One region of the Cellulomonas electrica genome, then DNA from elsewhere that is predicted to be linked to it. Evidence: predicted binding sites of a transcription regulator. Region 1 holds the regulator's gene; the other holds the start of a gene.

Region 1 (5,639 bases):
GGTGTACCGGCGGGCTCCCGCGCTGCACGGGGCGGTCCCCTCCGCCCCGAGTGGCTCACCGAGGAGGCGCTGGGGCACGTGCGCGCGCTGGACGAGATCGCACGGGCTTCAGGACGGACGCTGCCGCAGCTCGCGCTGGCGTGGGTGCTGCGCGACCCACGGGTGACGACCGTGCTGGTGGGTGCGCGTACGCCGCAGCAGCTGGACGAGAACCTGGCCGGTGCGGCGACCGCGCCGCTGACCGAGGACGAGCTCGTCGCGGTCGAGCCTCACGCCGTCGATGCCGGCATCAACCTCTGGGGTTCACGCTCGAGCGACCTCTGACGGCGGACCCGGCGGCGTCGGGACCGACGGTCGACCGTCGGCCGGGCTCGCAGCCGGCTCCTCCGTCGCGTCGGGAGCCACGTCGTCGGAGTCGTGGTCCTCGTGCGCGGCCCGCAGCACGGTGATCGCCGCCTCGAAGTCCTCCAGGGAGTCGAAGCCCTGGTACACGGAGGCGAACCGGAGGTACGCGACCTCGTCGAGCTCGCGCAGCGGACCGAGGATCGCCAGCCCGATCTCGTAGGCGTCGACCTCGGCCTGGCCGGACGAGCGGAGCGTCTCCTCGACGCGCTGCGCCAGCAGGGCCAGGTCGTCCTCGCTGACCGGCCGACCCTGACAGGCCTTGCGGACGCCGTTGACGACCTTCTCCCGGCTGAAGGGCTCGGTGGCGCCGGACCGCTTCACCACCGCGAGGCTCGTGGTCTCGAGCGTGGTGAACCGTCGTCCGCACTGCGGGCACTGACGTCGACGACGGATCGATGCACCGTCGTCAGACGTCCGCGAGTCCACGACGCGCGAGTCGGGGTTCCGGCAGAAGGGGCAGTGCACAGGGGTCCTCTCACCTGTGCCGCCACCCGGGGGCGGTCGGCGGCACCGTCGAACGACCCCTCCGACTCGTCGGGGTCGCAGGCGACGCTAAGCGACGCCTGCGGGCCGCGCAAGGAACGAAGGGCCGTCAGCCGGCGGCGGGAACCACCAGCTCCTCGCCCGCCACCAGGCCCGAGTCGCCCATCCCGTTCAGCTTCTGCAGCTCGACCACCACGTCCCGGACGTCCTGACCGGGACGCGCGACCGACGCGGCGATGCCCCACAACGTCTCGCCCGGCGTCACGACGTGCCGCTCGACCACCGGAGCGGAGGCGGGTCCGTCAGCCGCTGCCCTGCTCCCCAGGACGCCGACGCCGGCCACGAGCAGCAGCGAGAGCGCCGCCACCACGACGCGCCCCCGCCGGGTCAGCCGCAGCGGCCGCTCCTGAGCCGACCGCTCGTCCGCCGGCGCCGTCGCATCCGGCACCAGCCGGAGGTGCCGCTCCCGCGTCCCTGCGACACCGCGAGGCGCCGCCGCACCAGCCCGGACGGGAACGACCGCCGGACGTGCCGTGACCAGGATCGCGCTCATGCTGCCCACCTCCGTCGCGGGTGGCACCTCGCGGCGCCACCACCGGATCGAACATCCGTTCGTCGAACGTCTGTACGATGTCTACCAGACCCGACCGACATCCGTCGAGACACGCTCGAACAGGTGTTTGAGTCCGGGTGCCGCGGGCCATACGCTCGCTGCACGGCGACAGACCATCACCGACCACTGACACGACCCGCGCGGCGCTGGGACCAGGCGGGACGCGGACGGCGGGGTCGGTGGGCGCGACGGTCCGGCACGCCGCCGGCCACAGGGAGGACAGCGCGGTGACGGACAGCAGGCGGACGGACGAGGACGGGACCCTCGCCTCGGTGCACGCACTACCGGACGGCGCCCCCGACGACGAGGGGCTCACACCGCGTCAGCGGTTGGTGCTGGCGACGATCAAGCAGTCCGTCGAGGGCCGCGGCTACCCGCCGAGCATGCGGGAGATCGGCGAGGCGGTCGGCCTGACCAGCCCGTCGTCGGTCAAGCACCAGCTGACCGTGCTCGAGCGCAAGGGCTACCTGCGCCGGGACCCGAACCGGCCCCGCGCGATCGAGGTGGTCCAGCCCGACGACTCCCGTGCGGTGCGCATCGGGACGGCGGAATGGGCGGCCGGTCTCGACCCCGACCTGCCGGAGCTGGACCGCACCCCCGGGCCGGCATACGTGCCCGTCGTCGGACGGATCGCGGCCGGTGGCCCGATCCTCGCCGACCAGGTGGTGGAGGACGTCTTCCCGCTCCCCCGCCAGGTGGTCGGCGAGGGCGACCTCTTCCTGCTCCGGGTCCGGGGCGACTCGATGATCGACGCCGCCATCTGCGACGGCGACTGGGTGGTGGTACGGCGCCAGCCGGTGGCGGAGAACGGCGAGATCGTCGCGGCGATGATCGACGGCGAGGCGACGGTCAAGACGCTCAAGCGCACGGACGGTCACGTCTGGCTGATGCCGCAGAATCCCGCGTACGCACCGATCCCCGGCGACGACTCGACGGTGCTCGGTCGTGTGGTCAGCGTGCTGCGCAGCCTCTAGCGCGATCGGCGCACGCCAGGACGGCCCTGCGGGCCCGCCGGTCAGGACCGGCGAGCCCGCAGGCGTCGACTAGAACCCGAACTGCCGCGCGACCGACCGCACCGCGTCGGCGGACCGTCGCATGCCCGCGAGCTCGTCGCTGGACATCGGCACCGGCATCCGCTCGCCCACGCCGTCGGCCGCCACCACGGCCGGGACGGAGAGGCAGACGTCGCTGATGCCGTGGTAGCCCTCGAGCAGGGACGAGACCGGCAGGATGCGGTGCTCGTCCTTGAGGATCGCCTCGATGATGCGCGAGCCGGCGAGCCCGATGGCGTAGTTCGTCGCGCCCTTGCCCTCGATGATCTTGTAGGCGGACTCGACCACGTCGCGGGCGATCGCCTCCCGGACGCCGGCGGTCAGCGGACCACGGTCGCCGAAGCCGTTCCAGTCCAGCAGCGGCACCGCGCCGAGGCTCGCCGAGCTCCAGAGCGGGATCTCCGTGTCCCCGTGCTCCCCGGCGACGTAGGCGTGCACGTTCTGCACCGCAACCCCGGTGTGCTGGGCGATGAGGAAGCGCAGGCGCGAGGAGTCGAGCACGGTGCCGGAGCCGAACAGCTGCGACGGCGGCAGGCCGGAGATCTTCAGCGCCGCGTAGGTCACCACGTCGACAGGGTTGGTCACCATCACGTAGACGGCGTTCGGCGCCACGCGGACGATGCTGGGCAGCACCTTCTGCACCAGTGAGATGGTCGCCCCGGCCAGGTCGAGGCGGCTCTGGCCGGGCTTCTGCTTGGCGCCGGCCGTGAACATCACCACGTCGGCGTCGGCGAGGACCCCGATGTCGTCCGAGCCGACGACCTCCGCCATCGACATGAACTGGATCCCGTGCGACAGGTCCAGCGCCTCGGCCTCGACCTTCGCGCGGTTGATGTCGAACAGCGCCACGGTCCGCGCCGAACCCCTCATCAGCGCGGCGTAGGCCATGGTCGACCCCACGGCGCCCGCACCGACGATCGCCAGCTTCGAGGCCCTGCGGGGAGAGAAGACGGTCCCGTGCAGGCCACCCTCGTCGATGTCGTCGCTCTCGCTCACGGCTCCTCCTCGCGGTGCGCCGCGACCTGGCGGCGGCAGCAGGACGTTGGTCACGCCCTGACCGGATCACCCCGGTACTCGGAAGGCTAGTCGGCCGCCGCCAGCCGTTGCAGCGCGGAGAGAGCGACGTCACGCCGGGTCGTCGTCCAGAACGGCGGCATGCTCCTGGTCAGGAACGTGCCGTACCGAGCGGTCGCCAGACGAGGGTCCAGGACCGCCACCACACCCCGGTCGTCGACGGTCCGGATCAACCGGCCGGCACCCTGCGCCAAGAGGAGGCCGGCGTGCGTCGCGGACACCGCCATGAACCCGTTCCCCCCGGCCGCCGCGACGGCTTCCGTGCGAGCCGCCATGAGAGGGTCGTCCGGCCTCGGGAACGGGATGCGGTCGATGATCACCAGCCGGCAGGTGGCGCCCGGCACGTCGACGCCCTGCCACAGCGACAGGGTGCCGAACAGGCACGTCGACTCGTCGGCCGAGAACTGCGCGACCAACGTGGGCAGCTGGTCGTCGCCCTGCAGCAGCACCCGGACGTCGAGCCGCTGCCGCATCGCCTCGGCGGCCGCCTGTGCGGCCCGGCGGGACGAGAACAGGCCGAGCGTGCGACCGCCGGCGGCGCGCACCAACGCCTCGATCTCGTCCAGCTGAGCCGCTGTGGCGGGCTCCCGACCGGGTGGCGGCAGGTGCCGCGCCACGTAGCAGATCCCCTGCTTGCCGTAGTCGAACGGGCTCCCGACGTCGAGGCCCCGCCACGGCTGGGTGGCCTCGTCCCCGTTCGACGACCGCTCCGGGGGGACGCCGGTCTCGACGGCGGGCTGGGCCGTTGCCTCGGGCGGGCCGGTGAGGCCCATCGACCGGGCGACCGGCTCGAACGAGCCGCCGAGCGTCAGGGTCGCCGACGTCAGGACGGCCGAGCGACCGGCCAGCAGGTTGGTGCGGATGAGTCCGTGCACGGCGAGCGGGGCGACGAGCAGCCGCGCCAGGGTGCCGCCGCGACGATCCTCGGAACGGCTGCACCACAGCACCTGCCGGCGGGCGTCCTCCGGGTCGGCCGTCATCCGCTCGGCGACCTCGAAGAGGGACAGCATCGCGGTGCTGGCCATCTTCACGCCGCCGTCCGGGCCGCCGCCCGCCGCCGCGCGGCTCGGGTCCGGCTTCAGCGCGCTGAGCAGGGCGCGGGCGGCGTCCCGCACGGAGCCGACCACGTCACGCACGGCCGGTGGCAGGCCGTCGGCGAACCGTGTCTCCGGCAGCTCGACCAGCGTGGCGGCGAGCGCGCGGCCGGCGGCGTCCAGGTCGGTCGTCGGGACGCCGCCATGACGACGGGCCAGCCGGGCGGCGTGCTCCACGGTCGCCAACGACAGCTCGTCGGTCGCCTGCGCCGTCACCCTGTCCGTCAGCTCGTGCGCCTCGTCGACGATCAGCACCTGGTGCTCCGGCAGCACGTTCGGCGACCCCGACGCCGCGATCCCCAGCATCGCGTGGTTGGTCACCACGACGTCGGCCGCCCGTGCCGCGGCGCGGGCCCGCTCCGGGAAGCACTCGTCGACCATCGGGCACGTGGAGCCCAGGCACTCCAGCGACGTGACGGACACCTGCCGCCACGCCCGGTCGCTCACGCCGGGCACGAGGTCGTCCCGGTCCCCGCTGTCCGTCTCCTGCGCCCACTCCCGCAGCCGCACCACCTGCTCACCGAGGCTCTCGCGGCCGGCCTCGGCGTCGGGCGCCGGGTGGTCGGCCGCGCCGCGACGCTCGCCGAGATCGAACAGGACGGCGGTGTCGTCCTCCGGGTACCCCCCGGCCACCTTGTGCACGCACAGGTAGTTGTGCCAGCCCTTGAGCAGCGCCGTCGTCGGTCTGCGGGGCAGCCGGTCCGCCAGCGCGTCGGCCACCAGCGGCAGGTCCCGTGCGACCACCTGGCGCTGCAGCGCGAGCGTGGCTGTGGACACGACCACGCGCTCGTCGGCCAGCACCGCGTGACGGACGGCCGGGACGAGGTAGCCGAGCGACTTGCCCGTACCGGTCCCCGCCTGGACCAGCAGGTGCTCGCCACGGTCCACCGACTGGGCGACGGCCTCCGCCATCGCGTG
Region 2 (5,639 bases), 640 kb from region 1:
TGGCCGGACGGTGTCGCCGCGTTGCGGGCCGCCGGCTTCGTCACGGCGGCGCTGGCGCTGGACGACTCCGCGATCAGCCTCGACGAGCTGGTGGCGGACCCACCGGACCGGCTCGCCATGGTGCTCGGTGCCGAGGGAGACGGGCTCAAGGCGCGCACCGTCGCGGCGTGCGACCTCGTGGTGCGGATCCCGATGGCGGACGGGGTGGACTCGTTGAACGTCGCGGCCGCGGCGGCCGTGGCGTTCTGGGCGACGCGCGTCGGACGTCCGGCGTAGCGGCCCCGGCCCGCCCGTCCGGACCCACAGGCCGCTAGGGCGAGCAGGTGCCGGGGTGCCCGTGGGGCCTCAGCCGAGGGCGAGCCCGTCGACCACCTCGACGCCGGGAGCGGACGCCAGCAGCGCGCCCGGGAGCAACAGCTTCGAGCGACGCAGACCGCTGCCGATGATCACCGGCTCCCCGCTGTCGGGGTGCGCCTGCTGCACGGACGCGTCGACGAGCACGCGGTACTCGGGCGGCAGGCCGAGGGGTGTGATGCCGCCGTACTCCATCCCGGAGTCCGCCACCGCCCGGTCCATCGGGAGGAACGAGGCCTTGCGCACGTCGAGCAGCCGCTTCACGGCGTTGTTCACGTCGGCACGGGTGGTGGCGCGCACGGCTGCCGCCGCGATGCGCTCGTCGCCCGCGCGCCGTCCGGCCACGAGCACGCAGTTCACCGACGCGGAGAGCGGCAGGCCGTACGCCTCGGTCATGGCGGCGGTGTCCGCCAGGTCGGGGTCGATCTCGGCGACCCGGACCTCGTCCGCGACCTCGGGACGCGTCGACGCCCAGGACGTGAGGGCCGCGGCCGTCGAGGGCGCGAGCAGGTCGGGTCGGTCCAGGGCGCGCAGCCAGGTGAGCGAGACGGTGACCATGGCGGGAGGGTAGCCGCCCGGTTCAGCGCTGGTAGGTGCCGACCAGGACGGCACGGGCGATCGTGTGGAACACGAGCGCGCAGCTGGCGGCACCGGGTGGGGTGTCGGCCGCGAGGCCGAGGTCGGCGGTGTCCAGCGCGTGCACGACGAAGTAGTAGCGGTGCACCTGGTCACCGGGCGGTGGGGCGGCGCCGACGTACCCGGGGACGCCGTCGTCACCACGCAGCTGGATCGCGCCGGAGGGGAGGCCGTGGCCGTCAGGACGGCCCGCGCCGCGGTCGAGAGACGTGACGTCGGCCGGCACGCCGAGCACGGTCCAGTGCCACCAGCCGGCGACGCCCGGGGCGTCGGGGTCGAAGCAGCTCACGGCGAAGGCGGCGGTCTCGGGTGGGAAGCCGGACCAGCTCAGCTGCGGCGAGACGTTGTCGCCACGAGGGGTGTTGGTCGCGGCGTCGGGCAGTCGGGCGCCGTCGGTGACGTCGTCCGAGCGCAGCGTGAACGCCGGGACCTGCGGGAGGAGGGCGTAGGGATCGGGCGCGACGGGCCGGTTCAGGGAGAGTGCCACGGTCCCATGGTGGCCGGTCGGTGGACGGTCCGCGCGGTGGCGCGGCGTCGGGGCGTCGGGGGTGTCCACAGGGGCTGAGCAGGCGGATTGACACCCAGGTCGGGACGGCGTGTACTGGTGCTGTTCGAACACACGTTCGAACGCATGACCGGCTGCACGCTGCACGCGGTCGGGAGGAGGAATTCTGACATGCCAGTCGCCCAGGATCGCGAGGAGCGGGCGGCTCGGGCCCGCGCCGCGCTGGCGAGGGCGGAGCTGCGCACTGGTGCGCGCAGCGTGCTCGGCATCGGTGGCGGGGTCGCGGCCGACGACGAGGGCCGTCCCGTGCAGCCGACGGCCTCGCTGCTCACCACCGAACGGCCTCCGATGGACGTTCCTGCGGAGCTGGCGCCGGTGCTCCCCGGCGGCCTGCGCCGCGGCGACACCACGGTGGTGACGGGGTCGACCTCCCTGGTGCTGACGATGCTGGCGCACGCCTGCCGGCACGGGGCGTGGGCGGCTGCGGTGGGACGGCCGGACCTGGGGCTGCTCGCTGCCGCGCAGGCGGGGGTGGACCTCGCGCGTCTTGCGATGGTGCCGGACCCGGGAGCACAGGCGGCGACGGTGGTGGCGGCGCTGCTCGACGGGATCGACGTGGTGGTCGTAGGAGCGGCGGCGGTGCTCACCGACACCGAGCGCCGGCAGCTGTCGGCTCGCGCCCGGGAGCGCGGCACCGTGCTGCTGCCCACCTGTGCCTGGCCGGGCGCGAGCACCGTGCTCTCCGTGCGCGAGCTCGGCTGGACGGGTGTCGGGGCCGGCGAGGGTCGTCTGCGCACGCACCGGCTGCGGGTGCAGCGCTCCGGACGTGGTGGGGCCGCGGTGCCGCGCTCGCTGGACGTGGTGCTGCCGCTGGGCGCGCCCGATCCGGACGGGCCGGTGCCGGTGCGCAGCCCGGCCGTGGTTCCTGCGGGTGCCGGCACCGAGGAGCGGACCGACCTGAGGCTGGTCGGATGAGCACCCGGACGACGGTCGTGTGGGTGCCGGACTGGCCGGTGGTGGCAGCTGCCGCGGTCGCGCAGGTGCCCGGGCACGTGCCCGTCGCCGTGCACGACGGGCGGGCGGTGACCGCCGTGTCCGCGCTGGCACGTGCGGAGGGTGTGCGGCGGGGCATGCGCCGCCGCCAGGCGCAGGGATGCTGCCCCGAGCTGGTGCTGCTGCCCGCGGACGACGCGCGTGACGTGCGGCTGTTCGAGCCCGTGGCCGCAGCGGCGCAGACGGTGGTCGCCGGCGTCGAGGTGGCTCGACCGGGACTGCTGCTGCTGCCGGCCGGTGGGGCCAGCCGCTACCACGGCTCGGAGGACGTGCTGGCGGCACGGCTGGTCGACGCCGTGGCGGCCGGCACCGGGTACGAGTGCGGCGTCGGCACCGCCGACGGGCTGCTCGCCGCCGTGCTCGCCGCCCGCACCGGGGCCGTGGTGGAGCCCGGTGCCTCGCCGGTGTTCCTCGCGGCGCACGGGGTGGGTGAGCTGGTGCACGCCGCCGTCACCGACGAGCAGGCGACCGCGGTCGGCGAGCTGGTGGACCTGCTGCACCGGTTGGGGCTGCGCACGCTCGGTGAGCTGGCGGCGCTGCCCGCGGCGGCGGTGCACGCGCGGTTCGGCCGGCTCGGCAGCTGGGCGCACCTGCTGGCACGAGGCTCGGACGAGCGACCGCCGGTGCGGCACCGGCCCGAGCCGGACCTCGAGGTCAGCGCCGAGCTGGACCCCCCGCTGCACCGGGTGGACGCGGCGGCGTTCGCCGGCCGACGGCTGGCGGAGCAGCTGCACGAGGACCTGGTCAGGCGTGGCGTCAGCTGCGGACGGCTGCAGATCGCCGCACGTACCGACGAGGGTGTTGACCTGGTGCGGACCTGGCGCACCGATCTCGGCGGATGGGGCGGGCTGACGTCGGCGCGCATCACCGACCGGGTGCGCTGGCAGCTGGACGGCTGGCTGACCGCCACCGCGGTCGCCACGGCACGTGACCACGCCCGGGACCGGTACCGCGGCCGGGCGGGCACGGTGCCCGACGGCCTCGCGGAGCCCGGCCGCCAGGTGCACGGGCGGTCGTGGTCGGACCGGCGGCGCGACGACGAACCGGCACCGGACCTGCCGGGGACGGACGACGACCGACCCGTGGGCCTGGTCCGGCTGACCCTCACCGCGCTGGACGTCGCCGCCGCCGGCGCCGAGCAGGGGCGGCTGTGGGGTGGTCCGTCCGGCGGCGACCTGCGCGCGCACCGGGCGCTGGACAGGGCGCAGTCCCTGGTGGGCGGCAGCGGGGTGCTCACGGGAGTGCTGCAGGGCGGCCGGGACGTGCGGGAGCAGGTCTACCTGCAGCCCTGGGGCGAGCACACCGTCCCACACCGGGCGGCGGACCTGCCGTGGCCGGGCAGGTTGCCCGAGCCGGCTCCGGCCAGCGTGCCGGCGGAGCCGGTGCCCGTGCGGCTCGCCGACCCTGCCGGTCTGGAGGTGCGGGTGGACGAGCGGGCCCGGATGAGCGGGCCACCCGCCCGGGTGCACTGGCCGACCGACGGCGCCGGGACGGTGGTCGGCTGGGCGGGGCCGTGGATGCTCACCGAGCGATGGTGGCAGCACCCGGACCGTCCTGCGCAGGTGCGCGTCCACCTGCAGGTGACGCTCGACGACGGTCGGGCGCTGCTCCTCGCCGGTGCGGGGGACGGCTGGGTGTGCGAGGCGACGTATGACTGAGCGGTACGCCGAGCTGCACGCCCACTCGGCGTTCAGCTTCCTGGACGGCGCCAGCCAGCCGGAGGAGCTGGCCGCCGAGGCGGCCCGGCTCGGGCTGACCGCGCTGGCGCTCACCGACCACGACGGCCTGTACGGCGTGGTGCGGTTCTCCCAGGCGGCCCGGGCCGTCGGGCTGCCGACCGTGTTCGGCGCCGAGCTGCACCTGCCGGCACCGGACGGTCGCCGCCACCCGCGCGAGCGCACCCGTGCCACCCCCGGTCGACCGGTCCTCGACCCGCCGACCGGTGTGCCGGACCCGCGATCCACCCATCTGCTGGTGCTCGCCCGGGGACCGGACGGCTACCGGGCGCTGTCCCGGGCGATCGCCGAGGCGCACCTGCGCACCGGGCTCAAGGGTGCCGCCGACCACCGGCTCGAGGAGCTGGCGGCCGTGGCGGACGGGCAGTGGCTGGTGCTCACCGGCTGCCGCAAGGGTGCGGTACGGCGGGCCCTGTCCGGAGGAGACCCGTCCGGGGTGACCGGGGTGGCGCCGGGGGGACCGGCGGCAGCCCGTGCCGAGCTCGACCGGCTGGTGGCGCTGTTCGGACGTGACAACGTCGCTGTCGAGGTCACCGCGGCCCACGACGCGTACGACGACGACCGGGCCGACGCCCTGGCCGCGCTCGCGGCCGACGTCGGCCTGCCGCTGGTCGCCACCGGCGGGGTGCACTACGCCGCACCGCGCGACGGCGACCTCGCCGCCGCGCTGGCCGCGGTGCGGGCACGCTCGTCGCTGGACGACCTGGACGGCTGGCTGCCCGGTGCACCCGCCGCGCACCTGCGTTCCGCGGCAGAGATGACCGTGCTGCACCGTCGGCACCCCACCGCGGTGCCGACGGCCGCGGCGCTGGCCGCCGAGTGCGCGTTCGACCTGTCCCTGGTCGCCCCGAAGCTGCCGCCGTACCCGGTGCCGCCCGGTCATACGGAGGCGAGCTGGCTGCGCGAGCTGGTGCGCCGCGGGGCCGCGGAGCTGTACGGGCCGCCCGAGGCGGAGCGGGTGCCGGGCGCCTACGCCCAGCTGGAGCACGAGCTGCGCGTGATCGAGGACCTCGGGTTCCCGGGCTACTTCCTCGTCGTCTACGAGCTGGTCGACTTCTGCCACCGCAACGGGATCCTCGCGCAGGGCCGAGGGTCGGCCGCCAACTCCGCGGTCTGCTACGCGCTGCGGATCACCGCCGTGGACGCGGTGCGGCACGGGCTGCTGTTCGAGCGGTTCCTCGCTCCCGAGCGGGACGGTCCGCCAGACATCGACGTGGACATCGAGTCGGCGCGTCGCGAGGAGGTGATCCAGCACGTCTACGCCATGCACGGGCGCACCCACGCCGCCCAGGTGGCCAACGTCATCTCCTACCGGCCGCGCTCGGCGGTGCGGGACGCGGCCCGGGCGCTGGGGT

The links. The regulator LexA, encoded in region 1, represses DNA repair genes until DNA is damaged. The targets are predictions, from matches to a motif close to TCGAACANNTGTTCGA.
Region 2: a site for LexA is predicted at 1,602-1,617, ahead of imuA' (DnaE2-dependent mutagenesis accessory factor ImuA'). Genes of this name have one in related genera too.

Annotation. Positions count from the first base shown of each region.
Region 1 covers NZ_AP026442.1:2,240,286-2,245,924, forward strand. The annotation lists gene QMF98_RS10340 (aldo/keto reductase) at 1-324, shown strand, start outside; gene nrdR (transcriptional regulator NrdR) at 304-870, opposite strand; gene QMF98_RS10350 (LysM peptidoglycan-binding domain-containing protein) at 998-1,441, opposite strand; gene lexA (transcriptional repressor LexA) at 1,729-2,475, shown strand; gene QMF98_RS10360 (L-lactate dehydrogenase) at 2,545-3,549, opposite strand; gene QMF98_RS10365 (ATP-dependent DNA helicase) at 3,636-5,639, opposite strand, start outside.
Region 2 covers NZ_AP026442.1:1,603,160-1,608,798, forward strand. The annotation lists gene QMF98_RS07420 (TrmH family RNA methyltransferase) at 1-276, shown strand, start outside; gene QMF98_RS07425 (YbaK/EbsC family protein) at 346-912, opposite strand; gene QMF98_RS07430 (YbhB/YbcL family Raf kinase inhibitor-like protein) at 935-1,477, opposite strand; gene imuA' (DnaE2-dependent mutagenesis accessory factor ImuA') at 1,667-2,470, shown strand; gene QMF98_RS07440 (DNA polymerase Y family protein) at 2,467-4,206, shown strand; gene dnaE (DNA polymerase III subunit alpha) at 4,199-5,639, shown strand, end outside.